Regions from separate parts of the Xenorhabdus sp. PB62.4 genome, predicted to be linked through region 3. Evidence: predicted binding sites of a transcription regulator. Region 3 holds the regulator's gene; each other region holds the start of a gene.
What was found. Region 3 encodes Fur, which represses iron uptake genes when iron is present. Its sites were predicted from a motif close to ATAATAATGAGAACNACTATCAA; they were not measured.
Positions count from the first base shown of each region.

Region 1: a site for Fur is predicted at 3,680-3,702, ahead of Xenpb_RS03630 (TonB-dependent hemoglobin/transferrin/lactoferrin family receptor). Genes of this name have one in related genera too.
Region 2: a site for Fur is predicted at 9,292-9,314, ahead of feoA (ferrous iron transporter A). Genes of this name have one in related genera too.

Region 1 is NZ_NKHR01000003.1:76,733-87,433, reverse strand. Features, by position in the region: gene betB (betaine-aldehyde dehydrogenase) at 1-468, shown strand, start outside; gene betA (choline dehydrogenase) at 496-2,175, shown strand; gene Xenpb_RS03640 (GNAT family N-acetyltransferase) at 2,348-2,785, opposite strand; gene Xenpb_RS03635 (YtxH domain-containing protein) at 2,966-3,487, opposite strand; gene Xenpb_RS03630 (TonB-dependent hemoglobin/transferrin/lactoferrin family receptor) at 3,774-6,092, shown strand; gene Xenpb_RS03625 (sigma-70 family RNA polymerase sigma factor) at 6,233-6,748, shown strand; gene nqrM ((Na+)-NQR maturation NqrM) at 6,861-7,085, opposite strand; gene Xenpb_RS03615 (FAD:protein FMN transferase) at 7,101-8,129, opposite strand; gene nqrF (NADH:ubiquinone reductase (Na(+)-transporting) subunit F) at 8,265-9,491, opposite strand; gene nqrE (NADH:ubiquinone reductase (Na(+)-transporting) subunit E) at 9,507-10,103, opposite strand; gene Xenpb_RS03600 (NADH:ubiquinone reductase (Na(+)-transporting) subunit D) at 10,112-10,701, opposite strand, start outside.
Region 2 is NZ_NKHR01000009.1:38,522-49,222, forward strand. Features, by position in the region: gene pstA (phosphate ABC transporter permease PstA) at 1-742, opposite strand, end outside; gene pstC (phosphate ABC transporter permease PstC) at 822-1,790, opposite strand; gene pstS (phosphate ABC transporter substrate-binding protein PstS) at 1,879-2,919, opposite strand; gene Xenpb_RS09875 (ATP-binding protein) at 3,061-4,104, opposite strand; gene ompR (two-component system response regulator OmpR) at 4,101-4,820, opposite strand; gene greB (transcription elongation factor GreB) at 4,995-5,477, opposite strand; gene Xenpb_RS09890 (Tex family protein) at 5,729-8,080, shown strand; gene Xenpb_RS09895 (pyridoxamine 5'-phosphate oxidase family protein) at 8,491-9,015, shown strand; gene feoA (ferrous iron transporter A) at 9,344-9,571, shown strand; gene feoB (Fe(2+) transporter permease subunit FeoB) at 9,704-10,701, shown strand, end outside.
Region 3 is NZ_NKHR01000002.1:267,188-277,888, forward strand. Features, by position in the region: gene Xenpb_RS02945 (HlyD family type I secretion periplasmic adaptor subunit) at 1-1,230, shown strand, start outside; gene Xenpb_RS02950 (type I secretion system permease/ATPase) at 1,233-3,374, shown strand; gene Xenpb_RS02955 (GlxA family transcriptional regulator) at 3,517-4,539, shown strand; gene Xenpb_RS02960 (hypothetical protein) at 4,621-4,746, shown strand; gene Xenpb_RS02965 (PAAR domain-containing protein) at 4,740-4,910, opposite strand; gene ybfE (LexA regulated protein) at 4,974-5,264, shown strand; gene fldA (flavodoxin FldA) at 5,439-5,972, shown strand; gene fur (ferric iron uptake transcriptional regulator) at 6,148-6,597, shown strand; gene Xenpb_RS02985 (beta-N-acetylhexosaminidase) at 6,721-9,396, opposite strand; gene Xenpb_RS02990 (non-ribosomal peptide synthetase) at 9,847-10,701, shown strand, end outside.

The DNA of each region.
Region 1 (10,701 bases), on a different contig from region 3:
TCTGTTTTGCGCTATATCGACAGTGGCAAAAATGCCAATGCCCGCTTGCTCTGTGGTGGCAACCGCCTGCTGGAAGGCGATTTGGCGAAAGGCGCATTTGTTGCACCAACGGTATTCAGTGATTGTACTGATGACATGCTGGTTACACAGGAAGAAATCTTTGGCCCCGTGATGTGCATCCTGACTTATGAGACGGAAGATGAAGTCATCGCGCGAGCCAATAACACAAAATACGGGCTAGGGGCGGGATTGGTAACGAAAGATCTTTCCCGTGCGCACCGCGTGATCCACCAACTGGAAGCCGGGATCTGCTGGATCAATACATGGGGAGAGTCTCCTGCGGCTATGCCTGTTGGCGGTTATAAACATTCTGGTGTTGGCCGCGAAAATGGGTTGGTCACACTGCAACATTACACACAAATCAAATCAATACAGGTGGAACTGGGCAATTTTGAATCCCTATTTTAATCCATGACTGAAACAGAGGAGATAACAATGGTATTTGATTACATTATTATCGGCGCTGGTTCAGCGGGTAACGTGCTTGCAACCCGCTTGACGGAAGATCCCAATGTCACTGTCCTGCTGCTGGAAGCAGGAGGACCAGATTACCGATTCGACTTCCGTACCCAAATGCCGGCAGCGCTGGCATATCCTTTGCAGGGAACCCGTTATAACTGGGCATATGAAACCGATCCTGAACCCCATATGAACAATCGTCGCATGGAGTGTGGGCGTGGAAAAGGACTGGGTGGATCTTCACTCATCAATGGCATGTGTTACATTCGTGGCAATGCGATGGATTTTGATAACTGGGCAACACAGTCAGGTCTGGAAGACTGGACTTATCTTGATTGTCTGCCCTACTTTCGCAAAGCTGAATCACGGGATATTGGTGAAAATGACTATCACGGCAGTGATGGCCCTGTCAGTGTCACGACCCCCAAGGCGGGAAACAACGAACTCTTTCACGCCATGGTTGAAGCCGGCATCCAGGCCGGATACCCACGTACTGACGATCTGAATGGTTATCAGCAAGAAGGCTTCGGGCCAATGGATCGTACCGTTACCCCTCATGGACGTCGTGCCAGCACAGCCCGTGGTTATCTGGATCAAGCGCGATCACGTGACAATCTCACTATCATTACCCATGCGTTGACTGATACCCTCGAATTTGCAGGAAAAACGGCTGTTGGCGTCAATTTTTACCGAGGCAATAGCTCGACGTTAACACAAGCAAAGGCACGTAAAGAGGTGTTACTTTGTGCCGGTGCGATTGCTTCCCCACAAATTTTGCAACGATCAGGCATTGGCCCTGAAGACGTATTAAACGAGTTCGGCATTCCTGCGGTGCAAATATTGCCGGGCGTCGGGCAAAATCTACAAGATCATCTTGAGATGTACTTGCAGTATGAATGCCTCAAGCCTGTCTCTCTTTATCCCGCATTGAAATGGTATAACCAGCCTCAAATTGGCGCTGAATGGCTATTCAAAGGAACCGGCATTGGTGCCAGCAATCAATTTGAAGCTGGTGGGTTTATTCGTACCAATGGGAAATTTGCCTGGCCAAATATTCAGTTTCACTTCCTACCCGTTGCCATTAATTACAACGGCAGCAATGCTGTCAATCAACATGGCTTTCAGGCTCACGTGGGTTCTATGCGTTCCCCAAGTCGTGGGAGAGTGAAAATTAAGTCACGAGACCCGCGTCAACATCCGAGCATTTTGTTCAACTATATGTCAACGGAGCAAGATTGGCAGGAATTTCGCGATGCTATTCGCATTACACGAGAAATTATGGCGCAGCCCGCATTGGCTCCGTATTGTGGACGTGAAATCAGCCCCGGCGCTGCAATCCAGACAGATGAACAGTTAGATGCCTTTATTCGCGAACATGCCGAAACAGCATTTCACCCATCATGCAGTTGCAAAATGGGAACAGATGAAATGGCTGTCGTGGATGGTCAGGGACGTGTGCATGGCGTTGAAAACTTGCGTGTTATTGATGCTTCCATTATGCCGGAAATCATAACGGGTAATTTGAATGCCACGACGATTATGATGGCAGAAAAAATTGCCGATAACATTCGTGGGATCTCTCCCCTGCCACGTAGTCAGGTGAAATATTATGTTGCTAATGGTGCCCCGGTTCGCCAGTCAGTAAAAAATAACTAATAAATTTCTTTTCGCGATATGGAATAAAACTCTAATACGGGAAATTGAGAGAATTATGCAGCAGGTTTATATGGTATTGTTTGCACATTCATTTTTCCCGTATTAATACTCAAAATAGAAATAATTATCGCTTTCCGATATTAATTCTTTCGGGACTCATCAGGAAAAATAATCATGTCAAATCTAATATCATAAAAATATGCTCTGCGCCTTCCTCCAAATAAATTTCCCCCTGGACCTGGTAACCAAGGCTTTCATAAAATGGCTGAGCATGACATTGTGACGATAATCCAATGGTTGTCACTTTATTTTTTCGCCCATAGTCCTCAATAAACTTCATAACATCACGACCAATTCCCTGTCCACGGTAATCTTTCAATACCGCGACCCGCCCAACCTTAAGCATATTATCATCTTGCAGGATCGCCCGTAATACACCTATTGGCTTTTCATCATCAAATATCACCACATGTAAGGCAATATCATCATATTCGTCAATATCAATTTCGGCGTCAAATCCCTGCTCATCCGTAAATACCTGTTGGCGAATAGAAAAGGCTTGTTCTATCAACACGGAATCCTGTCTTCCTATGCTGTGTTTTATTTTCATTATTGTATCCTGAGTCTGTTTTTCAGATTTCTATAAACTACTTTTAAACAGATAATTAAGTCAAGCCAGAAAGAGATAAAAATTATTTAGCTGAAATCATGTAAAAAAATAAGGGTGATCATTTACAGATCACCCTTCTGGTATTATTTATTTCACTCTACAGCTTATTCAACCGATAAATTATTTTTCTTCTTTTTTACCACTTTTGTCTTTAGGGCTATTGATTAAATCATCCGTTTTTTTATCGGTTTCAGGTTTTATTTCTTCCGTTTTAGATTTTATTCCATCTGAAAGCTGATTAATCTTGTCGGTGGCCTGATGTTGTATATCCTCCGTTTTCGATTTCATTCTATCTATCATATCATTTGCTGTCTTGGCCGCCTGATTCTGGACATCTGCTGCCTTAGACTTCATTTGCTCAGTGATATCATTGACAGAATGAGTAACCTGGTTTTGCAATTCCTTAGATTTATCCACCATACCATGACTCTCACTCGGGGCTTTTTCCTTTAACCCCTGTGGTTTCTCTTTCGCACTGTCCAATATCTCTGTGGATTTCTGTTCAGTATCGGTTTTCATTTGTGCGGCCTTATCTTCGGCTTGCTGTGCAACATCTTCTGTCTTTTTAGAAGCATCATCACAACCAGCAATCAGTACCACGATACCTGCCAAGATAAGAGAACTAAGTATCTTTTTCTTCATTGACTAACCCCTTGCACTTACGGAAATGACCTCGCCAATGAGTGTTCTGGCTATTCTGTGCCACAACATCCCATAAGCACTTTGATCTCATCGCCAACACTAGTCAGCATCTGAGAAGGCGTAACGAAATAAACAATTATTTCAATCAACTGCAATGAATAAAGGCTATATACTCTTCAGTTCGACTCACTAACAAAAATAATTCTCATTTTTATTTACCCGATTTAATTTCTTAGGTGACTTATAACAATGAAAATATTTTACTTGATCATATTTCAGGAAATTTATGGCAAATAATAGTCAAAAATTAGAAAAACGCCCAATTACAAGCGTGATCCAACACATTTTAAGAGGCACAGTATCAGGGACACTTGTGTTGAGTTCTGCCTTCTCCGGCTCTGCTTACGCGATAGAAAATCCAACGGAACAGAAATCTGAAAAGAAAAGTGAGGTAATAAAATTACCCTCACTTTCCGTTGTAGGAAGTTTACACAACAGCACCAGTGCGGGCAGTTCAGCGCTTAAAAAGGAAGATATTGACCGCACTCAGGCTGATAACGTTGCCCAGTTGCTCGATCAGCTTCCCGGTGTTTCAATGTCAGGTTCGCCGCGCCCCGGCGGGCAAACGCTGAATATCTGGGGAATGGGAGACCAAGAAGATATCAAAATTACACTGGATGATGCACCAAAAGGGTTCGAGAAGTATCGTCAGGGTTCCGTCTTTATTGAACCTGAGTTAATCAAACGTGTAGAGGTTGATAAAGGGCCACACAATTTACTCAACGGTAATGGCGGGTTTGGTGGCTCTGTCAAACTTGTGACAAAAGATGCGAACGATTTGCTGCGCCCTGATGAAGATTGGGGAGGCTTTATTAAACAGAGCTACCACACAAATGACAGGCAGTGGATCAGTAGCGGCGCAATATACGGCAGAGATCCCAATGGCTTTGCTGATGGGTTGCTCTATGTAAGCAAGCGCGATGGGCATAATATTAAACGCCCTGATGGCACACGTTTTGAGTTTTCACAAAACAACCAAACATCTTATTTATTGAAAACCAACGTTTATCCCAGTGACGCCCATACTGTGAGCCTGTCCGCTATGCGATCTGAATCGGACGGCTGGCAGCCTTGGGCGGCCAAACGTGATGAGATGACCGTTCCATCAGTCCAGGATGTAAACCAATACGGTTGGGATGGCGCCTGGAAAAGAAAACTGGTCTTTCGTGATCAAATCGATCAGAACTACACTGCCAAATGGAATATCGCACCGGAAAATAACCCATGGCTAAACCTGACGATGCTCTATGCCTATTCCAAAACCAAACAAGATGATAGCCGTCCAGACAATTCTTCCGTTTATTTCAGTGGGTTAATGGGAAATAAAAGCTGGGTTGATTACACCGATAATCTGGTTGATATCAACAATAAAAGCGTATTCTCAACAGGTATCATTGAACATGAATTACTGATGGGAACCCGTTGGCATAAAAACGAACGTAATGTATTGATATTTGATAAAGGCAGAATAAAGAATAAACAATACAACTATGGTTATTATCAACCAGGCTATATGCCTGCTGGTGATCAACTCACTTACAGCTTCTATATGCAGGATTCCCTGAAAATAGGTAGCGTCACCGTCACACCGGGTGTTCGCTATGATCATGTTAAAAATATGGGCAAAGAAAATAACGCATCCATATATAACGATAAATCACCAGAAGTCAATCATGACTATAGCAGTGTAACCTATACTGGTTGGTCACCTCATTTAGGCATTATGTGGCAAGCAAATAAAAACCTTTCGTTGTTTGCAGATATCAGCCATACATGGCGTGCACCAATAGTTGATGAACAATATGAGGTACAAGGGACCGGTAGCCTTAAAGGCTCCAGCCGTAATCTTGATGTTGAAAGAATGACAGGGATACGCCTCGGTGCAATTCTCGACTTCAATAATATGATGCTTGAAGATGACAGCTTGCAAATCCGTACCACCTTATTCCGTAACCGTGGCAAAGATGAAATCTTTAAAAGACGTGGGGTTTATTGTAAAGCCCAAGCCGATGGTTTAGTACCGTACTACGACTGTGAAAAACCACAAGCAAACTATCGCAACCTACCGGGATATACTATTGAGGGGCTGGAGGTAGAAACCTTCTATAATAGCCGCTCATTATTCGGAAAATTCTCGCTTTCTGCTATGCGTGGTCAGCGTGATACTTCTATGCGCGATCCATGGTCAGGGTATAAGTCCTGGATTGCGGAAATACCGCCAACTTCTGCCCATGCCATGTTAGGGTTCAAGATCCCACAATGGCAAATGGTAATGGGATGGAAAGGTGACTTTATCCGTAAACAAGACCGCTCGCCCGCTGATGGTGATCCAATGGTGGATTCCTGGGCATTCAAAAAGAGTAAAGGCTACGCCCTGCATGGCTTATTCGCAAGCTGGCGCCCTACTTTTATGGAAGGCTTTGAAGCCCGAATCACTGTCGATAACCTGTTCAACCGCAATTATTATCCATATTTAGGGGATACAGGGGATGCGATTTCGGGTATTGGCCGTAATTACAAGTTTAGTATTTCACAACAATTTTAACTGACATTTAGCCACTTAATTTCTCACCCTCTTAATTTTTAAGAGGGTGATGTCTGGAATGCTGCGTTGACTTCCTCTAGCCAAATACAAATAATAATTATTATTATCAAACTCATTCTATCCCATCAGGCAATAACATCATGGCGGTGCAAAAAAGCACATTTGGGCACAATAAAATCGCCCAGAAACTCTATTCCGATTACCACCATTGGTTATGCAGCTGGATCAGACAAAACAGTGCTTGCCCAAACCATGCCGAAGATCTCACCCATGAGATTTTCATCAAACTGATGCTATCTCCAGATCTGGAAAATATCCGCCAGCCAAGAGCTTTTTTAATGACGATAGCACGCAGAACCCTTTCCAATTACTATCGTAGAAAAAAGCTCGAAGACAACTATCTGGCACATATCAATACACTGCCTGAAATTTCATCAAACTCTTCTGAGCATCAACTCGTATTGTTAGAACAGCTAGAAAAGATAGATAAAACACTTGATGAGCTTCCGGCAAAAGTGCGGCAGGCTTTTTTGCTCACGCAACTGCAAGGCAGGTGTTACAAAGAAGTCGCGAAAGATTTAGATATCTCAACCAGTTCAGTAAAGAACTACTTACATCAGGCCCATAGAAAATGCCATCCTTTCAACACGCTTTGAATGATGATAGGCAAACATCTGACAACCTCACTGAACGGGCAGCAAAAACCCGCTGTTTATCTGGCAGCGGGTTACTTTTTTAATCGTAAAATCTTTTAACGGCATCATCGCATCAAAGAATACGATTCTTCTCCAACTGTGCAAGACGGTTAGCTTCCCTTGCCATGCGTTTTTTGCGGGCATCACAGGGTTCAGGGCAATCGCAAACTTTTTCCACACCAATGCTTCCCAAACCACCACAACTTCCCTGTATGCTCTTACGCTTAAAGATGTAGCCCAGTGCCATTCCTGCAAAGGCCAGCAGGAAAAAGATAAATGCGGCAATAAAGACTTCCATAACCTTCCCCCTCTCTTATTTCTTCTGTAAGTATGCCTTAAAAGCCGGGCTATAACGCTCTTCAAAACCGTCTTTGATTTTAACAATCATAAAGACCGGGATATTCAGTTTTTCAGCCACTTCCATGCCCTTTTCCGGCCCTAACACATCTAAGCCGGTAGAAAAGCCATCAGCACTCATACAGGTCTGAGCAATCACAGTGATTGAAACCAGATTATGCGTGATCGGCCTGCCGGTTTTAGGATTAATGGTGTGAGAGTAACGAACGCCATTCTGTTCAAAATAGTTACGGTAATCACCTGATGTTGCTACGGACATATTACCCGGCTCAATAATCTCTTGCGCACTCTGCGCCATACCACTATCCGATGGTTTTTCAATCGCTATCCGCCACGGATTCCCTTTGCCATTGTTACCCAATGTACGAACTTCCCCCCCAATATCCACCATGTAGTCTTTGATATTCTGGGATTCCAGATACTCAGCGACAACATCAACGCCATAACCTTTGGCAATGGAAGAAAGATCAACATAAAGTTCAGGAATAGATTTAATCAGATTATTTCCTTCAACAGACAAGTTATTGATGCCTGTCCAGGCACGACGGGTTGCTAATTCTTCATCCGTCGGCGCTTTAGTAATTCGTCCTTCCGGCCCGAATCCCCACAAATTCACCAATGGGCCAACAGTGACATCCAATGCGCCATCTGTCAGTTGATTGATTCGGATCGCTTCTTTGACAACTTTCGCTGTAGCGGCAGAAACCGGAAAAGGTTTATTCACTTCGCGGCTTTGATTAAAACGACTCAATTCAGAATTTGGCCGATAAGTGGACATCTGGTCGTTCACTTCTTCCAACAACCTGTCAATCTCTTTTTGCAGGTTTTCAGGAGCAGGTGAAGACGAATCAGCAACATATTTAACGGAGTAATATGTCCCCATTGTTTGCCCATTCAAGTTTTGTTGTTCAGGGCCACCACATGCCGCCAGCAGCACAACAGAAAACAACAATACACCCCAGTGGATAATTTTTTTACTCAGCATAATTCACTCTTTCTGAATCGTCAGCGCCCACTATGTGTGGGCGCTTGTCGTTAAATCAAAATGTGACTATACCCTTCTTATTCCAAGTCGCCGCTTTGTTGGTTATGCGACAATTCGAAATCTGTTGGGTTGCCATCAGCCGCCGAAATCATCCAACAGGATGTTTTCATCTTCTACGCCGAGGTCTTTCAACATTTTGATGACCGCTGCGTTCATAACCGGAGGCCCGCACATGTAGAACTCACAATCTTCTGGTGCCGGATGATCTTTCAGATAGTTTTCATACAGGACGTTATGGATAAAGCCTGTGTAACCATCCCAGTTATCTTCCGGCAGAGCATCAGATAATGCCACATTCCATGTGAAGTTCTCATTTTCTGCCGCCAGTTGGTCAAAATCTTCGGTATAGAACATTTCACGCTTGGAACGGGCACCATACCAGAAAGAGATCTTACGCTTGGAGTTCAAACGGTTGAGCTGATCGAAAATGTGAGAACGCATTGGTGCCATACCCGCACCACCACCGATGAAGATCATTTCAGCATCAGTATCTTTCGCAAAGAATTCACCGAATGGGCCGGAAATTGTTACCTTATCACCCGCTTTCAGTGACCAGATATAAGAAGACATGATACCTGGAGTAACATCCGGGTTTCTTGGTGGTGGCGTAGCGATACGCACGTTCAGCATGATAATGCCGTGTTCTTCTGGGTAGTTAGCCATTGAGTAAGCACGAACCGTCGGCTCGCTGACTTCAGAAACATAACGGAACAGATTGAATTTATCCCAATCTTCACGATATTCCTGCGGCACATCAAAATCAGAATAACGGGCAACGTGTGGAGGACATTCAATCTGAATGTAACCCCCTGCACGGAATGGAACGACTTCCCCATCAGGAATTTTCAGCTTCAATTCCTTAATGAAAGTTGCTTTGTTATCGTTGGAGATAACTTCACATTCCCATTTCTTAACGCCGAAGATTTCCTCTGGCAACTCGATTTTCAGGTCTTGCTTAACGTTAACCTGACATGCCAAACGGCAGCCTTCTTTCGCTTCACGCTTATTGATGTGAGAAAGCTCGGTTGGCAGGATATCACCACCGCCTTCCTTGATTTTCACACGGCACTGACCACAAGAGCCACCACCACCACAAGCAGAGGACACAAAAATCCCCTGATTGGAAAGCATATTCAACAACTTGTCACCAGCAGGAGCTGAGAAACTTTTATCCTCATCGCCGTTGACTTCAACTTTAATATCCCCGGTGTTCACTAACTTGGATTTTGCGAACAAAATCATTGCCGTCAGCACCAACACAATCAGGGTAAACATTACTACGCCTAGAATGATTATATCCATGAATTCTTCCCGCCTTTAGAGCTGCACACCGGAGAAGGACATAAAGCCCAATGCCATCAAACCGGTGGTGACAAAGGTGATCCCCAATCCTTTCAGACCAGCCGGAACATCCGCATATTTCATTTTTTCGCGGATAGCAGCCATCAGAACAATCGCCAGCATCCAGCCCATACCTGAACCGAAACCATATACGATGGATTCACCAAAGTTATAGTCACGCTGTGCCATGAAAGAAACACCACCGAAAATTGCACAGTTAACTGTAATCAACGGCAGGAAAATCCCCAGCGCATTGTAAAGAGCCGGTACATAACGGTCTAAGATCATTTCCAGGATCTGTACCAGTGCAGCAATCACCCCGATAAAGGTAATGAAGTTCAGGAAGCTCAGGTCAACCCCATCCATCAAGGCTCCGTCGCGGAGTACCAGATTATAGACAAGGTTATTGGCAGGAACAGAAATTCCCAGCACAACAGTAACAGCAACACCCAGGCCAAAAGCCGTCTTCACATTCTTTGATACCGCCAGAAACGTACACATACCGAGAAAGAAAGATAACGCCATATTCTCGATAAAGACTGCGCGGACAAACAAACTAATATAATGTTCCATTTTGTTTGTTACTCCTTCTCAACCTGCGCAGGTTTCAGCGTCCGCAGACCCCAAATCAGCATACCAATAATGAAGAATGCACTCGGCGCCAGCAGGAACAGGCCATTTGGCTGATACCAGCCGCCATTTTTGACAGATTCCAGCACCGTAATACCGAACAGTTTTCCTGAACCAAATAGTTCACGCAAAAAGCCGACCAATACCAGGATAACACCATAGCCTAAACCGTTACCGATACCATCCATGAAGCTTTCCACTGGCGGTGACTTCATGGCGTAGGCTTCAGCACGTCCCATAACGATACAGTTCGTGATGATAAGGCCAACAAACACCGATAACTGTTTGGAAATTTCGTAGGCATACGCCCGTAAAATCTGGTCTACCACGATAACCAGCGACGCAATGATCGCCATCTGTACAATGATTCGCACGCTGCCGGGGATATAGTTACGAATCAATGAAATGAAAAAGTTAGAAAATGCTGTTACCAGTGTTACAGCGATCGTCATAACCAATGCAGTTTCCAGTTTGGTAGTCACAGCCAGCGCTGAACAAACCCCCAAGACCTGTAATGCAATTGGGTTGTTATCAAACAGCG
Region 2 (10,701 bases), on a different contig from region 3:
GACTCATGGCAAACTTGAAGATAGTGACCGGCAGGTTCGCTATTGGCTGGCTGAGATCTGTGCTCCAAAACTGGTTGGAAAGCGAGGTAAACAACAATGGCGCAGTTTCACCAGCGATACGGGCAATGGCTAACAGGACGCCGGTAATAATGCCTGACATTGACGCTTTCAATGTAATGGCAGAAATCATTTTCCATTTCGGTGTTCCCAGTGCATAAGCCGCTTCACGCAGGTTATCCGGCACCAGTTTCAGCATGTTCTCCGTCGTGCGGATAACAATAGGGATTTGTAACAGCGCCAATGCAATCACTCCCGCCCAGCCTGAGAAATGTTGCATTTTCGTCACGACCACCGTATAGACAAACAACCCGACAACAATCGAAGGTGCCGAAAGCAGGATGTCATTGATAAAGCGGATTATCTCTGCCAACCACGAACGACGGCCATATTCCGCCAGATAAACCCCCGCCATAATGCCTAATGGCGTGCCGAAGACAGTTGCCCAGAATATCAGCAGGCCACTGCCGACGATGGCGTTTGCCAGCCCGCCCCCTTCTGTATTGGGCGGTGGCGTCATTTCGGTAAACAACGCCAGCGACATACCATCAATGCCTTTAGTCACGGTAGAGATTAAAATCCAAATCAGCCAGAACAGGCCGAACGCCATCGTCGCCATAGACAACATCAATGCCATGCGGTTCTTCTGACGACGCCATGACTGCATACGACGACGGCTCTTCATATCCACTTCATTGACTATACCTGCTTCACGTACTGATCCAGCCAAATGGGGCTGTTGGTTATTATTGTTGATTGTCATCTCAGCGCCCCTCATTTTTTGCCAGACGCATAATCATCAATTTTGACAATGCCAATACAATAAAGGTGATCACAAACAAGATCAGCCCCAGTTCCATCAAGGCCGCGGTATGCAGGCCAGATTCCGCCTCAGCAAATTCATTTGCCAATGCAGAAGTAATGCTGTTTCCGGGCATGTAGAGAGACAAGCTGTCGAGCTGGTAGGTGTTACCGATGATAAAGGTGACGGCCATCGTTTCCCCCAACGCCCGGCCAAGCCCCAACATAACGCCGCCAATCACCCCGTTCTTGGTATAAGGCAAGACGATATGCCAAATGACTTCCCATGTGGTACAGCCTATCCCGTAGGCTGACTCTTTCATCATCACGGGCGTCTGCTCAAATACATCACGCATGACAGACGCGATATAGGGGATAATCATGATGGCAAGAATGATGCCCGCGGCCAGAATGCCAATACCAAAGGCAGGGCCGGAAAACAGTTCGCCCACGATGGGAATGCTTGATAACACATCACCAACGGGTTGCTGAAAATAGGTAGCAAACAGCGGAGCAAAGACAAACAGCCCCCACATGCCGTAAACAATACTGGGGATCGCTGCCAACAGTTCAATCGCCACGCCCAATGGACGCTTCAACCAATTTGGCGCCAGTTCTGTCAGAAACAGGGCAATACCAAAGCTCACCGGAACTGCAATAATCAGGGCAATTAATGACGTCATCAATGTGCCATAAATCGGCACCAGTGCACCAAACACCCCGGCGGGTGCATCCCAATCTTTACTCCACAAAAAAGCAAAACCAAATGTTTGTATACTTGGCCAGGAAGCAATGATCAGCGAAAGGATAATGCCGCCGAGCAGAAGTAAGGTCAGCACCGCCGCTAATCTGACCAGCGCACTGAAAATAATGTCGCCATTTTTACTCGGTGCTTTCAATATCGTTTTATATGCCGTTTTACGTTCGGCCATACGCTTCATTCTCATCTAGGCTCATTTTGGGTTATTTCTCCCCCGAAAGGGGGGAGGTTTAACAAAGTCTGTCAATAAAACAAGTTCATCAATAAAGCGGTTTGCCACTGCTGTCTTTAATGTTGCTCTTCCATGCTGCACGTACCTGACTGACGACTTCTTTCGGCAGAACGGCGTAATCCAGATCTTTCGCCTGTTTTTTGCCTTCGTTATAAGCCCAATCGAAGAATTTCAGTACTTCAGCGCCATTCGAGGCGCTTGCCTGCTGTTTGTGGATGAGAATGAAAGTGGTGGAGGTAATTGGCCACGCATTATCGCCTTTCTGGTGTGTCAAATCCTGAGCAAAGCTGCTGCTCCAATCCACACCTTTTGCTGCCGCACTGAAATTTTCTGCCGTAGGTGCCAATACTGCGCCATCTGCTGAAATCAGTTTGGTGTAAGCGAGGTTATTCTGCTTAGCATAAGCGTATTCAACGTAACCAATCGAACCGGGCAGGCGTTGCACAAAGGCCGCAATGCCGTCATTGCCTTTGCCACCCAAACCGGTTGGCCATTTGACGGTCGAACCTGCCCCGACTTTTTCTTTCCAGTCGTTATTCACTTTAGACAGGTAGCTGGTGAAAACGTAGGAAGTGCCTGAACCATCCGCACGCCGCACCACGGCAATGTTTTGATCCGGCAGTTTGAGGCCGGGGTTCAATTTTGCAATAGCGGGATCATTCCATTTCTTGATATTCCCCAGATAGATGTCGCCGAGGGTTCTGCCATCCAGAATCAACTGACCCGGTTTGATACCGGAAATGTTTACCGCCAGCACAATGCCGCCAATCACGGTCGGAAACTGGAACAAACCATCAGCCGCCAATTTTTCATCAGAAAGCGGCGCATCAGAAGCACCAAAATCAACGGTATTAGCGATAACCTGCTTCACTCCTCCCGAGGAGCCGATGCCTTGGTAATTGATTTTACTGCCAGTTTCTTTTTGATAAGAATCCGCCCACTTGGTATATACCGGTGCGGGAAATGTCGCACCTGCCCCCGTCAAGCTGGTGGCAGCAAATGAAGACAGGGATGTCATGGCAAATACGGCGGCCATGATGCTTGCCACGGTGGTACGCATTGGTTTCATATTCCCTCCTGCTGGGATACGCATCATTAATTAAAAACAAGTGTCAGACATCTTCGACAATCTGGTTTTTAGGTTAAGAAATGGATCAGGAAGGAAAATAGGTGAATTCAATGACAGTAAAATGTATGAATTATGACATTTTTATGACAGGCCGTTTTCAAGGGGTAACTGTTTTTCATTCAAAGGAATATAGGCGCGAATAGATAGCCCCTGCTTTTCACTTTCTCCCACTTCGATATACCCTTCGTGGATATTAATGATGCGGCGGATAATTGCCAGCCCCAGTCCTACGCCACCATTATTGTGAGTATTGCGTATCCGCTCTCCCTGAATGAATGGCTGGAACAAGCTGGCGGCCTCTTCTTTTGTCATCCCCTTGCCGTTATCCTCCACCTGAAACCAACCAAATCTTTCTGTTGCCCCACTACTGATTCGAATCCATCCATTTCCATAACGTTGAGCATTAGTCAACATATTGACCAACACCCGCTTAATGGAAAGCGGATTGGCTGAAATAAAAACCGGGCGGGAAGATAAGTTATTTTCAATTTCTGCCGCACAGCGCTGTTCTGTTTCAATGGCAGTTTCAAGCTCAATGACCGATTCAAGCAGCCCGTTCAATTCACAGCGTGTCATCGGCACATCTTGTCCTGACCGCTGATAGTCAATGAATTGATCAATAATGGCGTTGCATTCCTCAATGTCCCGATGAATGGATTCCGTGAGAAAATTATCTTTTCCTTCCAGCATTTCCATCGCCAACCGAATGCGGGTTAGTGGAGTACGCAAATCATGGCTCACTCCGGCTATCAATACTGCCCGGACACTTTCTTGTGATTTCAGCCCCACGGATATCTGGTTAAAGGCGCTAATCAGCGAGCGTATGGCGGATGCTCCCCTCTCCGGTAGTGGTGCTACCCTTCTCCCTTTCCCCATATCCATCGCTGCTTTTTGTATTGTTTTGAGGGATTGCTTCTGGATGTAAAGATAGCGCCAGAACACCGCAAATACTGACAATGCCGACGTAAAAATCCCGATAAAGAGATAAGGGAACACCACGTTGAATGACAGTGCTTCCAGCTTTGCCAACCACTGGGCGACCAGATAACTGATCAACAGGCAGCCCAGTGACAAAGATAAGATATGGGGAAACAAGGCGAGAGCCGAAAGCCAACGCTTTTTCATACTTTGCTTCCATCAGGAACAAAAACGTAGCCCAATCCCCAAACCGTCTGGATATAGCGAGGATGCGCGGGATCGTCTTCAATCAGGCGACGCAGACGGGAAACCTGAACATCAATGGAGCGCTCCATCGCACCATATTCCCGTCCCCGTGCCAGGCTCATCAATTTATCCCGTGATAACGGCTCACGAGGATGGGAAACCAGAACTTTCAGTACTGAAAATTCCCCACTGGTCAAAGACAGCAATTCATCTTGATGGAACATTTCGCGCGTTCCGAGATCAAGTTTAAATTTCCCAAACTTGATGACCGCATCATCTGATGCCGGTGCTCCCGGCAATTCATTAGCCTGACGACGTAAAACAGCCCGCATGCGTGCCAATAGCTCACGTGGGTTAAAAGGCTTGGCAAGGTAATCATCCGCGCCGATTTCAAGGCCAACAATGCGATCAACTTCTTCCCCTTTGGCAGATATCATGATGATCGGAATCGGATTATGCTGGCTTCGCAATCTTCGACAAACAGATAATCCATCTTCGCCCGGCAACATCAAATCCAGGACAATCAACTGAATGGATTCTCTGGTCAATAAACGATCCATCTGCTCTGCATTTGCTACGCTACGAACTTGAAATCCCTGCTCAGATAAATAACGCTCCAATAATGCCCTCAAGCGCATATCATCATCAACAACAAGGATCTTATAACTCTCTTGCATGTTTCAGCTCCCAAGATGCTCCATGCCCGCGATATCCATCACTCTCACAGAAAACCCATAATTCAATAGAGACTAACCGCATGTATTTTAAGGCCATTAACGGCATTGGCAATAATTGCTTATGGTTAGGTTTTCTCTCCTTGTTTTCCTTTTAGGTCACATAACCGCCATGATTTATGCTAAAGGCTGATAGCTGATTTCCAGTATCCAATACGTCACGATGCCATTGGGCGTCATCACCGTAACCTCATCATCAGTTTGCTTGCCAAGCAACGCCCTTGCCACGGGAGAGTCAATGGAAATCCACTTTCTGGCCGGCTCAAATTCATCCGGCCCCACCAGCCGAAAAATATGTTCTTCTTCATTTTCATTTTCGACTTTCACCCATGCCCCAAAAAAGACTCTTCCCTCTTGCCGCGGATCAGGATCAACAATTTTCAGGACATCCAGCCGCTTGGACAAGAATCGTACCCGACGGTCAATTTCTCTTAATCTTTTCTTACCATAAATGTATTCTGCGTTCTCTGAACGATCCCCTAACGCAGCGGCATCTGAAACAGCCTGAGTGACTTTAGGTCGTTCAACTTTCCAGAGATATTTCAGTTCCTGATCAAGCGCATGCCAACCTTCCCGGGTAATGTAGTGACTCTTGGCCATGAAAAAACTCACTTGAGAAAAGATGATTAATGGCGGTGTACTATATCTCAACCCGGAAGATATTCGATGAATTCTGTCGCAACATGACCGAAATATCGCGCTAAACTGGAAATTATCGCGCTCAGCACGTATAAATGGAGCCAGTTTGAACCATGCCGATATTGTTTCAGATGAAATTTGATCCTATCCGGCTCTGCCTGATGATATCCGACGATATCTACAGGCGCTAAGAAAGTTGAAGAAAACAGACCATGAATGAATCTTTAAGTCGAATCATTGCCGGTGAGCTACAGGCTCAACCACAGCAAGTCCAAGCCGCCATTACTCTGCTTGATGAAGGGAATACGGTTCCTTTCATTGCCCGTTACCGTAAAGAGGCCACCGGTGGTCTGGATGACACGCAGCTCCGCCAGCTCGAAAACCGCCTCGGTTATCTACGCGAACTATCCAACCGCCGTCAGACTATTCTGAAATCTATTGAGGAACAGGGAAAGTTAACCGTTGAGCTGGAAAACGCGATTAATGCGACATTGAGCAAAACCGAACTGGAAGACCTGTACCTGCCATATAAACCTAAACGCCGTACCCGTGGGCAGATTGCCATTGAAGCCGGATTGGAACCTCTGGCCGACCTGCTATGGCAGGATCCGCAGCAAGAGCCTGAACTGGCGGCAGCGGCTTATGTCGATGCTGACAAAGGTGTCGCTGATACCAAAGCGGCACTGGATGGCGCTCGTTATATCTTGATGGAGCGTTTCGCCGAAGATGCGGCTCTGCTAGCAAAAGTCCGCGATTATCTGTGGAAAAATGCCCACTTAGTCTCCAAAGTTGTCGAAGGCAAAGAGGAAGAAGGCGCTAAATTCAGTGATTATTTCGATCATCACGAAGCCATCTCTGCTGTTCCTTCCCACCGCGCCCTTGCTATGTTCCGTGGACGCAATGAGGGTATCCTGCAACTCTCTTTGAATGCCGATCCTCAATTTGAGGAAGCGCCAAAAGAGAGCTACTGCGAGCAAATTATTACCGATCACCTTAATCTGCGCCTGAATAATACATCGGCTGATAGCTGGCGCAAGGCAGTGGTGAGCTGGACATGGCGCATCAAAGTGTTGCTGCATCTGGAAACCGAACTGATGGGCACACTGCGCGAGAAAGCCGAAGACGAAGCCATCAACGTATTCGCCCGTAACCTGCATGATCTGCTGATGGCCGCACCAGCGGGTATGCGGGCAACGATGGGCCTGGATCCGGGCTTGCGCACAGGGGTGAAAGTCGCCGTTGTTGATGCAACAGGCAAGCTTATCGCCACCGATACCATTTACCCACACACAGGTCAGGAAAACAAAGCGGCTGCGACCGTTGCAGCACTGTGTACCAAGCATCAAGTCGAGCTGGTCGCCATTGGCAACGGTACGGCTTCCCGTGAAACAGAGCGTTTCTTTGCCAACGTGCAAAAACAGTATCCTGACGTTACTGCACAGAAAGTCGTGGTCAGCGAAGCGGGGGCATCCGTCTATTCCGCCTCTGAACTGGCCGCACTGGAATTCCCTGAACTGGATGTTTCCCTGCGTGGTGCGGTTTCCATCGCCCGTCGCCTGCAAGATCCACTGGCAGAGCTGGTAAAAATCGAGCCGAAATCCATCGGTGTTGGTCAATATCAGCATGACGTCAGCCAAATCCAGCTTGCCAAAAAACTGGATAATGTGGTTGAGGACTGTGTAAACGGTGTCGGTGTTGACCTGAATACGGCATCCGTCGCCTTGCTGACACGCGTTGCCGGCCTGAGCCGTAATGTTGCCCAGAATATCGTTAACTGGCGTGATGAGAACGGCCGCTTCAACAACCGTGACGAACTGCTGAAAGTTCACCGCCTGGGGCCAAAAGCCTTCCTGCAATGTGCGGGCTTCCTGCGCATCAATCAGGGTGATAACCCGCTGGATACATCAACTGTTCACCCAGAAGCTTATCCGGTCGTTGAGAAGATTCTGACAACAACCGCGCAAACCCTGCCTGAATTGATGGGCAATCCTGCTTCTCTGCGTAACCTGAGTGCCCAGGATTTCACGACAGAAAAATTCGGTCTCCCAACCGTCACTGATATTCTGAAAGAGCTGGAAAAACCGGGCCGGGATCCGCGCCCTGAGTTCAAAACAGCGACTTTTGCTGACGGGGTTGAAACGATGAATGATCTGCGTACCGGCATGATTTTGGAAGGTACGGTCACCAACGTCACTAATTTCGGTGCTTTCGTTGACATCGGTGTCCATCAGGATGGCTTGGTGCACATCTCCTCTCTGTCCGATCGCTTTGTAGAAGATCCCCATACCGTGGTGAAAACCGGCGATATCGTCAAAGTAAAAGTGATGGATGTTGATCTCAACCGCAAACGTATTGCACTGACCATGCGTCTTGATGAACAACCAGGTGAAACACAAATACGCCGCGGTGCTCAAGGTGGTAACCGTCAGGATAGCAATGACCAAGGTCGCAATAACCGCAACGGCAATGGCAGAAACCGCCATATTTCGCGTTCAGGTTCTGCACCTTTAGCCAACAGCGCCATGAGTGATGCGTTGGCGGCAGCCTTTAATAAAAAACGTTAATTAGCACAAACGTTAATTAACGAAGAAACGTTAGCTTACGTAAATAATTTCCTGAACTGGTGCCATTGTGCCAGTTCAGGATCTTTCAAAAAATAATTGGCAGCCTCTGAAAGACGAGAGGTTTTACGGCGCACCGGATAAAAAGACCTTTACTGGTTATACGTAAAAAAGCTATTATTTTCATAATAATGATTCTATTTATTGCTGATGTAATAAATTTGAATAAGTGACTACACCTGCATATTTTAACGAATACTCCGTATAATTCATTTCGCAATAAATCTCATCATAATGGGAACTTATTGAATAATATAAAAATATAAATCTTCCATAATATCCTAATGTCCTTATATCCAATGGGTTTCGGTTTTTAGGTATAAATAACGAATACACACTGTTGAGGAAAAACCATGAATAAATATGTCCAAAGCAGTTTTAAGCTACTCAGCAATATACGTTTCTTCGGACTTTCCACTCACGATCCGGATGCAGATTCTGTCTGGTCATCGACGATGTTCTATATTCCGAAATACAATCCACTGACACTGATCTGGTACTCAAAGCGAGATACCCGACATTCGCGGGAATTACATATCAATCCCCGTGTCAGCGGTACAATCTACAGTAGCCGGGTCACGCCTGATTCATCGCTGGATCTGGCGGGCGCTCAATTCGTTGGCTACGCCCGCCAAGTCCCCGATGATCAACTACAGGAAACCTATGACTACTTTTTCTTAAAAACTTATCCTGATGCAAATGTCAGAAAGAAAAAGGCTCGCCCTATCAGTGATTATCAAGGCCATGCCATACGCCGTTTCTATGAATTGGAAATTCAGGCATGGTGGGTATACGACTCGGATGCCTGGAGCCAGCATCAAGATGATGAGCGCGTTCAGGTTCCATTGAGTGAATTGCGTTACCCGCCAAAAGGTTAATAAAAGCCAATCAATCATTCATCAAATTAATAATAAAATAGCAATCAACCAGCCCCGTTTATTAACGGGGCTTATTAATAAAGAAATTTTTTCCGAATATTAAATATTCCTGATAATTATTTATTTTCAATAAAATCACCATTAATTTGATTAATATCAATTTGTTTCCACACTATTCAGGATAAATAACCCATATTGCAGTTGCATATTATTATCATTAACAATTAGAATTCAGAGAAATTACCGTACTTTTTCCTTGTGAAATTCCCTTCATTGAGGATAATAATTCTTATAATCACTTATTTTTTCAGTCAAAATGGAGAGTTATATGGTTCTTATTCCAGAACGCAAGTATAAAATTCTGGGATTTTCTCCAGAGATCAGCCCTGCTTACCGACAAAAATTACTGTCACTCGGCATGTTACCGGGCTCAACATTTCAGGTTATTCGCTTTGCTCCATTAGGCGATCCCATACAAATCGAAACACGCAGGGTCAACCTTACCCTTCGTAAACAAGACTTAGCATTTCTCATGTTGAATGAAGATCTGAACTAACAAGGCGCTGAGTTAATTTAGTTCAGAATAACGATCATCCACACACTTTGATAACCGCAGTACTAAAGTATAACTAGAGTACTAAATATATAGCTAAAGTACGAAAGTCACTTCGTGATTGACAAAAGTATGATGAAACAATTAACCATTGGCCTGATTGGTAATCCCAATGCTGGCAAAACGACACTTTTTAACCAGCTTACTGGTTCCCACCAACGCGTGGGAAACTGGGCGGGTGTTACGGTAGAACGCAAAACCGGCCACTTTACCACCGATAACCATCAGGTCGATCTTGTCGACCTTCCCGGCACTTATTCCCTCACCACCATTTCTGAGCAAACATCCATCGATGAGCAGATTGCCTGTCACTATATCCTTAGTGGTGAAGCGGATATGTTGATCAATGTTGTTGATGCGTCGAATCTGGAGCGTAATCTTTATCTCTCACTGCAATTGATTGAACTGGGCATTCCCTGCATCATTGCGCTGAACATGCTGGATATCGCTCAAAACCAGCGTATCAATATTGATGTTGCGGCACTGGAACAGCGCCTAGGCTGTCCGGTTATCCCGCTGGTTTCAACCCGTGCCACAGGGATCGATGTACTGAAAAAAACCATCGATGATCACCCGCAAAATGCTAAACCTGTGCAGATTGAATATCCTGATTCACTATTACAGGAAGTCTCCCATCTTTCACGCCAAGTCACGGGGACATTCAGCCCACAGCAGCGTCGCTGGCTGACTTTACAGGTACTGGAAGGGGATATTTACAGCCGTGGGATTTCCGGCCTGACCCAGATACAGCTAGCTGAAAGTCAGGCTCGCCTGCAACAGCAACAGATTGAAGAACCCGATCTGATCATTGCGGGCGCACGCTATCAGACGATTAGTGAGATATGTCTGGCGGTCATTGATACCCGATCAGCCGTACCAAATAAACTGACCCAAGTACTGGATACCGTTATCCTGAACCGCTGGTTAGGTCTGCCTATTTTCCTGTTTGTCATGTACCTGATGTTTGTGCTGGCTATCAATATTGGCGGCGCCTTGCAACCCATCTTCGAAGGGGCTTCTGCCGCCATTTTCATTGATGGAATGCAATGGCTTGGTCATACTCTCCATTTCCC
Region 3 (10,701 bases):
ATTACCCTGAGCGTTGGTGTGTTGGCCGCCTTACTGTGGGCTTATCTGGGGAAACTGGATGTGCAGGCAACGGCAACCGGCCGCCTGATTGCTTCAGGCCGGTCACAGGTCATTCAGGCTTATGAACAGAGCCGCCTGATTGCCATCCATATTACCAATGGGCAACACGTTGAGAAAGGTACGCCACTGCTGACGCTCAATACACTTGGTGTGAATCAAGATATTGCCCGTTTGCTCGAACAACGCGACTACCTGATTGAAGAAGAAATCCGCTATCAGGCTTTGTTGACGAAGTGTAATCCCAAATCCCTGCCCGCTTTCCAACAACAGCCCGCAGGAAAACAGGAGAAAATCCTGACGCATTATCATCACGAACAGCAGGAGTTCGATTCAATCGTAACCAACATCTACGCGGAAATGGAAGTCAACCTCACTTCCCAAAAAGCGCGGAATAGCGATATACGGTCATTGAGCAATCTACGCGAAAATATCAGCCAGCGTTTGCAGGCTCGAAAGACATTGAGCCAAAAACAGGTCATCAGCAAAGTGGAATATCTGGAACAAGAAAAGGAATTTCTGGAAACAGAAAGGCTGATCGCTCAGCAAAAATCAGAACTCAGTATTCTCCAGACGCAATACAAGAGCCTGGAGGAACGTTTAAAAAGCACCAAAGTGCAAAAAGAGCGGGAATGGTTTGAGAAAAGAAAACAGGCTGAAATTCAATTAGCTGGCTTGAAACAGGAAATCTCTAAAATGTATGAACGAGAAGAACTTGAGATTGTGCGCTCTCCTGTGACGGGAACTGTCCAGCAGTTGAGTGTCCATACTCTTGGCGCCGTTCTACAGTCAGCACAAAGTTTGATGGTGATTGTGCCCGATGAGCATGTACAACTTGCTGAAATTCAGATCCTGAACAAAGATGTGGGTTTCGTTCGTCCGGGACAGCACGTCACGGTCAAAGTCGATGCTTTCCCTTATACCCGCTACGGTACTATCGAAGGCGAGTTACTGAGTATTTCACGGGATTCCACAACCGATGAACGTCTTGGTCTGGTTTTTCCGGCACAAATCAGCCTTAAGCAAAACAATATTATGGTGGATGGAAAACCCGTCGAAATCACGGCAGGCATGTCTATTGTTGCTGAAATCAAGACAGATCAGCGACGAGTGATTGATTATCTGCTCAGCCCAATTCAAGAGTATCAATCAGAAGCCCTGAGGGAAAAATAATCATGATTGACGATTATGCTCTGAATTGTATTGTCTATTTGGGAAAACAGTTCCATAAGGTCGCATCTGTCGAACAACTGCACCATGCACTGGGGCTGGATTCCCTGACGCTGACAGATTCACAACTACGTGAAGCGGCTGATGCCATTGGATTGCACAGTAAATTTGATCGCCTGACACCGGATAGCGTCAGTACATTACCTTTGCCTGCATTAATTGAAATCGATCAGCGTTGGTGGGTACTGTCAGAAATTCACCCTGATGCGTTTACTCTGTTCGATCCGACCAGCGGGAAATGCGAAGTGCGTGCGTGGGTTCAGCCTGCGCACAATGAGAAAGCGCAATCCGATAAGTGCAGCGCTAACCAATATGCTAACCAATATAAAGTGCTGTTGGTGGCAGATAAGACACTGACTAAACAACAGGTTAAATTTGGGCTGAGCTGGTTTTATCCTTCCATTTTCAGGCAAAAAAATCAGTTACGGGATATTTTCCTGTTTGCCATTGTGTTGCAGCTTTTTGCGCTGGCAGCGCCCTTGTTGTTTGAAAATGTCATCGACAAGGTGCTGGTTGGACGAAGTATTGCCAGCCTGCATGTCCTCGGTATGGCGATGCTCGCGCTGGCATTGGCTGAACCACTGTATGGTTTTCTGCGTAATACCGTGTTTGGGCATATGGCCAGCCAGATCAACGCCGAACTTTCCGGCAGGCTTTATCGCCATCTCGTGGGATTGCCCCTGCCTTATTTCAAGCAACGCCAAACAGGGCAAATTATCGCCAGAGTGAGGGAAATGGCGCATATCCGGCAGTTTCTGACCGGCTCTACCCTGATGTTGCTGCTCGACCTGATTTTCATCATTCTGTTTCTGGGCGTCATGTTTCACTACTCTACCCTGCTGACATGGATCGTTATCAGTTCGCTGGTACTCTATTTCCTGCTCTGGGTCGCCGTCGGGCCAATTATTCGGCGCAAAGTAGAAAAAGAGTATGAAGCCGATGCCAATGCCACGAGTTTCCTGACAGAAGCTGTCACGGGTATCGAAACCATCAAAACGACCGCAACCGAAAAACGTTTTTTGCACCAGTGGCAAAAGGCATTGAGCCAGCAGTTGATCCAACGCTTTACGGCTCAGAAAAGCGGACTGGCAGCGGGACAAGGGATCGCCCTTATCCAGAAAGTTGTCGCCGCCTTACTGTTATGGTGGGGAGTCCGGGCTGTGCTTGATGGCAATTTATCTCCCGGTGAATTAATTGCTTTTAATATGCTGGCAGGCCACGTTACCCAACCGATATTACGATTGGCCCAAGTCTGGCAAGATTTTCAACATACCCTGATCGCCCTGCGTCGGGTTGGCGATATTCTGGATGAACCCATGGAAAACAGTAAACAGGGGCTGGCATCGGCACCTGAGCTGGCAGGCCAGATTGAATTCAGGAACATACGCTTCCGCTATCATGCAGATACACCAGAAGTGCTGGCAAATCTGTCACTGGGGATTAAGGCAGGAGAGTTTATCGGCATTACAGGGCCGTCAGGCTCCGGCAAAAGCACGCTGACCCGACTGTTGCAGCGCCTGTATGTACCACAACACGGACAGGTTTTGGTGGATGGCATGGATTTAGCTATCGCCGACCCTGTATCACTGCGCCGTAATATGAGTGTGGTTTTGCAGGAGAGCATTCTGTTTTCCGGCAGCATTGCAGATAACATCCGCTTGTGCAAACCCAATGCCAGTGATGAAGAAGTTTATCAGGCAGCAAACCTAGCGGGTGCCACTGATTTCATCAATGCGTTCCCACAAAAATTCGCTCATCCTGTTGGTGAAAAAGGGAGCAATCTTTCTGGCGGACAACGGCAGCGTATCGCATTGGCGAGGGCGTTGCTGAATGATCCCAGGATCCTGATCCTTGATGAAGCCACTTCCGCACTGGATTATGAATCTGAAGCGGCCATTATGAGCAATATGGATGAAATATGCCGCAACCGAACGGTGATTAGTATCGCCCATCGGCTGAATACTATTCGCCACGCCAATAAAATTTTCGTTTTAGATCAAGGGAAAATCGTTGAATCAGGTTCACATGATGCTCTCGTGCAGCAAGACAGCTTATATGCCCAACTCTGGCATCAACAAACCAAGTGATTTGGTGATTTTTTATGACGCTTTTTACGACGACAAAAAATGAAAATTCATTGAAGACATGAAGCTTATTTCGCCTTAGAATTAATTTCATAACGAAATTAACATAGCATCACAAAATGTTCTTAAGGAAGAGAATATAATTATGAAACAAGTCTCTATTACAGCTTTGGTTTTTTCTCACACATCAGTCACTTCGGTTGCCATGCCGATTGAAATTCTCACCATTGCCGCCAATACCATTGGCGGCCCAATTCCTCATGTCAATATTATTTCTCCAACCCATCAAGGCATGATCGATCAGGGAATAACTAACCAAAGAGTCAATAATACAAATGGCCTGTTTGGGGATTCTGCACCTACTGCCCACGATACTCTCCACAATACCTTCCACAATACTCTTCAAGACGACCAGAAACCCGATATTATTCTGGTCGGCTCACTGGGCTTTCCTGAATGGGAACCACGGCATTGTTCGAGGGAAATCATTGAGTGGCTTAAGGCGATGGATGAAAAACACATTCCTATTGTTTCAATCTGCTCTGGCACTTTTATACTTGCCAAAGCAGGATTATTAAACACAGGTGCAACAATCCACCCTCACTTTTCCACTGAATTCAAAAAAATATTCCCCCATATCCCCTTTTATACCGACGAAAAGATCATCAGTGACAATCACCGTTTTTGCATTTCCAGCGCCTATGGGTGCGGAAGCGCTATGCTGAATATTGTTGAGTTGATCTACGGGCAATATGCCAGAGAACGATGCGCGAAATTCCTGCTAGGTGAAAATGACAATAAAAATTTGTCTGATTCCGCCAGTTTTGCCGCTTATCGCCAACATGCCGATTCGCTGATCCACAAACTACAAGATTGGATGCATGCTTTTCCCTCTGAAATTTTATCCGTTGCCGATTTAGCCAATAAAATTCATCTTTGTGAACGCCAAATGAAACGCCGTTTTAAAATCGCCACAGGGAAAACACCGATTCAATATATTCAACAGATCCGTCTGTCACAGGCTAAATATTGGCTGGAAAAATCACAGAAAACTATCGAAGAAATCAGCCATGAAGTGGGTTATGAGGATACCCGTTATTTCAGAGAGTTATTTAAACGTTGCAATGGATTAACACCAAAAGAGTACCGCCAAAAATATCATCATTGATGAGCATTTTTTGCACTCTCTAAAACGCGAGTACCTTGACCCAACCAGAGATTGAAATACTGCTGTTTCAGGATATCCGAGTTGCTGAGCCTGAAACTGTCTGATGTTGATTTGGGCGGTCGTAGCCTGCGCGTTCAACGCCTGAAAAATGGTTTTTCTACCATTCATCTAAGGGTGCCACGTGAAGTGCAACTTATCCGTCACTGAGTAGGTTTGTCTCCTACCCGCGATGCAGGTAATCCATTTATATAAACGGAATCAGAACCTTGTGCCATCTGGCGAATGCCGTCTTCTTTACTGCAATGATACGAAAGGCGTTTACGACGTAAAGGCTGATTCCGACAATCTCCCCCATCAACCAGTAGCGACACGCGCTCAGCTAAGGTATTATTGCCCGCTATATTATTGGTACACGCCCTTTATCTATTGAATTTATGGCAAAAGAACAAACTGATCGCACCACACTGGATTTGTTCGCAGATGAACGCAGGCCAGGGCGACCTAAAACAAACCCACTGTCCAGAGATGAACAGCTTAGGATTAATAAACGCAACCAGTTGCGACGAGATAAAGTCAAGGGACTGCGTCGAGTGGAATTAAAACTCAACGAAGAGGCAGTCGATGCACTAAATCATCTGGCAAAACAGCGTAATATCAGCCGTAGTGAACTGATTGAACAGATGCTGTTAGCCCAACTGACAGAAAAAAATCACCTTGCCGATTAAAGGCTTTTATTCAACAGCAATAAAGCGGCATCACCACACAAATCTGACAGACTTGTCATGGATGTTTGGTCAAAATAACGCTTTTCATTTTATTAAAACTGACATTTTTCCTGCTGATTTCAGCGTGATGTGTATCGCTTAGATACACAATAAAACAAGAGGTTAACCCATTTTATGGCAATAATAGGTATATTCTTCGGCAGCGATACAGGCAACACAGAGAACATCGCCAAAATGATCCAAGAAAAATTGGGTGGTGCTGATGTTGCTGAAGTCCACGATATTGCCAAAAGCAGCAAGGAAGACATTGAAGCCTTCGATATTCTGCTGCTTGGCATCCCAACCTGGTATTACGGCGAAGCTCAATGCGACTGGGATGATTTTTTCCCGACTTTGGAAGAGATTAACTTCGAAGGGAAACTGGTCGCTCTATTCGGTTGCGGTGATCAGGAAGATTATGCAGAGTATTTCTGTGATGCTATGGGCACCATCCGCGATATTATTGAACCTCGTGGCGCGATTATTGTAGGTCACTGGCCAACCGAAGGGTATCACTTTGAAGCTTCTAAAGGTATGGCTGATGATAACCACTTCATTGGTCTGGCTATTGATGAAGACCGCCAACCAGAATTAACTGATGAGCGCGTTGAAGACTGGGTACAAAAAATTAAGGCTGAAATGAGCCTGTCTGAAATTCTGGGTGCATAAGGGCATTAGCTTCCTTTCACACACTTGCATAATGTGTCATGATATCAGGTCTGGCATGGTTTTCATTTTGAATATCCATGCCTATAATCAACAACGTGAAACAGAATCATGATTCCCTCACGATACCCCTAAGTATCATAAGTTCACTTAACTCAAGTTACAGGACTGAATCCGCATGACCGACAACAATAAAGCATTGAAAAATGCTGGACTTAAAGTAACACTTCCGCGCTTGAAAATTCTGGAAGTGCTACAGGACCCAGAATGCCATCATGTCAGTGCGGAGGATCTCTACAAAAAACTGATTGATATCGGTGAAGAGATTGGCCTCGCCACTGTCTATCGCGTGTTGAACCAGTTCGATGATGCCGGCATTGTCACACGCCACAATTTTGAAGGCGGTAAATCTGTTTTTGAACTCACTCAGCAACACCACCATGACCATCTAATTTGTCTCGATTGTGGTAAAGTCATTGAATTCAGTGACGAATCGATTGAAGAACGCCAGAAAGACATTGCAGAACGCTATGGCATTAAACTTTCAAACCATAGCCTCTACTTATATGGTCACTGTGCTGTTGGTGATTGCCGCAAAGAGGGTTCACTGCATGATGAAAGAGCATAATAAGCAAGCACAATAAAGAAGTGATGAATGTCGTTCGCTTCTTGTGTCTGACTTAGTCTGAATAAACTACTGCCGATTAGCGCGAGCTAATCGGCAGATTGCTTTAGACGTTAAATTTAAGCGTTAAAATTTAACTTCGTCTATCCGGCTAAAACGTTTTCCATCACTACTGACAGAACGAATTTTCACATTACTGCTGACGTAAGGCCGCTGTCTATCATCGTAAATCTGCCATGTTTTTCCATCATCCAGTGAATATTGGATAACAACACCCGGCAACGCAATATTGGCTTCAAATACCCCGGCAACAATTTTTCCTCCCGGAACCGGCAGGCGATAAGCAATATTGAGTTTATCCAGTTTAGTCAGCTCACGCTGCCCCATCAGGTTGGCAAAACGTTCCCAATCACGATTGAGCACATCCGTCTCAACATAATGGGTTATTCCACCTTTATATTCTCTTCCCTGCTGATAATTCAGTTCCCAATTCGCCTGATGCCAGGCTCGTTCCGCCAGCGGTAATAAGCGCGGGTAAATCATATATTCCATCTGTTCATCGGTACGCACGGTTTCACTCCATGATAGCCCTGACATACCATAAGCGCCCGGCCAACGTTTATTGCTATCAGTATTAAAACGGTTGCCATCGCGATCTACCGAGGTTTCCGCATTTTGTGGCATGTTATTTGGGGCAAAGCTGAAGATTTTCGCCTCGTCATTAAACCGGGTCGCCCAATAGTAGCCCCGCTCTTTCGGATGCACTTCATACGGCATATCAATGTAGACATAATCAGGGCTGGAAACGATAACTCGATAATCTTTATTCGCCCAACCATTTACGGTGTCATAACCTCCCCAATAAAGGATATCCCAGAAATTGACCGCAACATGTTTAGTGGCAAAGTCTTTTGCTGACTTGGCGTGTTTCAGACCATCCTGCCATGCCTGCATTGTGTCAATGCCGTGAGAGTTGACGATTTTACTTACTTCAATAGCAAAATAACTGGCAAGCTCATCAACATCTTTGATTACACCCTGCGCGATCATCTTCTGACAAACCTGAGACTTAGCCCACGGCTTATCTTCGATTTTTTTGTTGATAATCCCCTTGCCCGGCACAATTGGTCCGCCTTCATCCTGATATCCGTCACCCAAACGAATATTTTTTGCCTCATCCCCGCCAAAATGCCATGTATTCAACGGTTGCCCGGCTTCTTTGTGCATGGTGACAATTTCGCTAATCACTTTATCGATAAATCGTTTGGAAGAATCCATACATGGATTCAGGTAACTCCGGCGATCATAGAACTGTACGGATGTTGTATTTGAGGTATCGGTCGGATCAAGTAAGCGATATTCATTGGCCTCCTGCTCTTTGCCTTGTGCCATGAGTTTCTTATAACGTGCTTCCATCGATACAACAGCAGCACGGGCATGAGCGGGAATATCAATTTCGGGTATGACTTCTATCTGGCGAGCTTTGGCATAATTCAGAATATCAAGATAATCCTGACGGCTGAAATAGCCGCTACCCATGTTGTTGTTATTCGGCCCTGACCCCAATTGCGGCAACAGGCACTGGGTTTCACTCAAGTCATGGCAACGCTGACTGCCAACCTCTGTCAACTCCGGTAAACCGGGAATTTCCAAACGCCAGCCCTCATCGTCACTCAAATGGAAGTGGAACTTATTCAACTTATAGTTGGACATTTGATCGAGCAGACGTAACACCGCTTCTTTGCTATGAAAATTACGCCCAACATCAAGGAACACGCCACGGTATTCAAACCTCGGCGCATCTTTTGCCGTCAATGTAGCAATCTTCGGCGTACCGTTGGCAGGAAGTAAAGAAAATAGCGATTGCAGACCATAAAATACACCCGATTGATCAAACGCGACAATCTGCGCTCCTTTGGTCGTAATTGCCAACGAATAGGCACCTTTTACCCGCCATGGCCCTGTAAATTGGTTCGCATTGATTTGCGTCGCTATCCGATAGCCGCTATCTGTTAAGTCAATGTCCTGTGCTTTAAAACGCTCTCTGATGACTTTAATAGACTCGCCGCTCAACCCTCCCAGCTCTAATTTCACTCCACGGGATAAATCAACATCCTGTGAATGAATGGAAAGCTCCTTCGGTGTCGGAATTATCTGCCCGCGCAGTTTATCCTCACTGATTTTTGCTACCTGCTGATTTTTTGTGAAGCGATTCTCCGGTGTCATCAGGATATTGTTATCTGTTACGGTGCGCTTCCATTGTTCGCCTTCCAGATCAGATAAAAACTCACTGATGTTTTCAGTATCGGTATTCACCAATACCTTAGGCGTAGCATCGCCGGAGGTTGCATACCAACGCGGCATAAAATCCGTGCTGTAGATCTGCCAGTATTCCCCAATAATCGGCAATACTATCTTTTCATTGGCCTTGATACCTGTAAATTTCTCGCTTGGCTCCAATTTATACAAGTCACCCGTTATATGGGTGATTTTGTATTGATCATTATCCAGTTTCAGAACCTGGCGAATACTATGAAAATAGATCGCCCAATCAGATGATTCTATTACCTGATTGCCATTGCTCAAGGTGATATTAACTCGATTACAGGCAGCCGAATCTGCTCCTATAATGGCGCAGTTTGTACCATGCGAACCAGCCTGATTATCAATGACTTTGAAATTGACTTTTAGCTGGCTCAATGAATCTACGATCTGTTGTGATGTCATTTCCGCATGGGCGTTACCTATAAATCCAACTGCCGTGATGAATGCTGCCAAGGTACGTAATTTTATGGTTTTCATAAATGACCTCGTCCGAATTTCTTATTCTTTTCTCTGGGTAAATAACGTACAGATTTTGCTAGCCAATAACCCTATACAATATGGGACTATAAGGCAATTTTTTAATCAAATTTGAAGGAATCAATTTTCATTACAATGCTTTTATCTGTACTTCCAACGAACCCCACAGCAGCGGATATCACGATAATCACTTTCAAGTTTTAACTCGAAATCTTTTTTCTCTGTAGAAGTAGACGCAACAACATATTTTTTCTGGTTTGAACTATCAAAAAGAAAAGTCTTTGAGATACATCTCAAAAAAATAAATTACAAAGCATACAAGAGACTTGTATTCGGAACTGACTGCGTCCATGATTTAATAATAACCTTTGGTTATTATTTCATAATAAATAATTCCATTGGATATAATTATTCTTTATGTCTTATCCTTATGTCCTATAGGAGGTTTGAATGTTGCCTCATTTCCTGAAGCAGGTTCATAGTTATCCCGACAAAGTCGCAGTCCTCACACCTGAAAAATCGATTAATTATCATACCCTTAAAATGCAAGCAGCGACCGTTGCCGGTTCGCTGCGGTCGTTTGGAATTAGGCATGAAGAGCCTATTGCGATCCTGCTGCCATCAGGCATTGAACAAATCACGAGCCAGCTTGCCATTCTTATGGCTGGCGGAAGTTGCGTGCCTCTCGACCCGAATGTACCTCCAGCGCGCCTAAACGACATGTTAGACGATCTGGATGTGAGATGGACCATTACCGATTCGCCAGACAGCTTCCCACAATTACACACCACACTCGTTTCATTTCCCGATCTTCTTGAAGGGGAAGACTTAACCGAAACCGATAGCGGGATTGCTTGCCTGGCTCCACATCATCGAACCCATGTTCTCTTTACCTCCGGCACGACCGGTAAGCCGAAAGGTGTGCAGATCGAGGAAAAAAGCATCATGCGGGTCGTCGTCGATACGACATATATACATCTCACGCCTGAAGATCGCATTGCCTGCACCTGCAATCCAACATTCGACATCTCACTGTTCGAAATCTGGGGCGCACTCCTCAATGGCGCGACGGCTTTCGTGCCCCCTAAAAAGGATGTGCTGAACATAGAGCATTTTCAAGCCGAACTGGCGAGGCGCAAAATTTCTATCGTCTTTGTTGCGGCAACGCTCTTCAATCTGATCGCGAAAACATACCCTCGGGCATTCCGTGATATTCGCTATCTTGTGATAGGTGCCGAAGCGCTCAATGCCCACACGGTGAAGCTGGTTCTGGAAGCAGGCGCGCCCCCACAACATATTATTAAT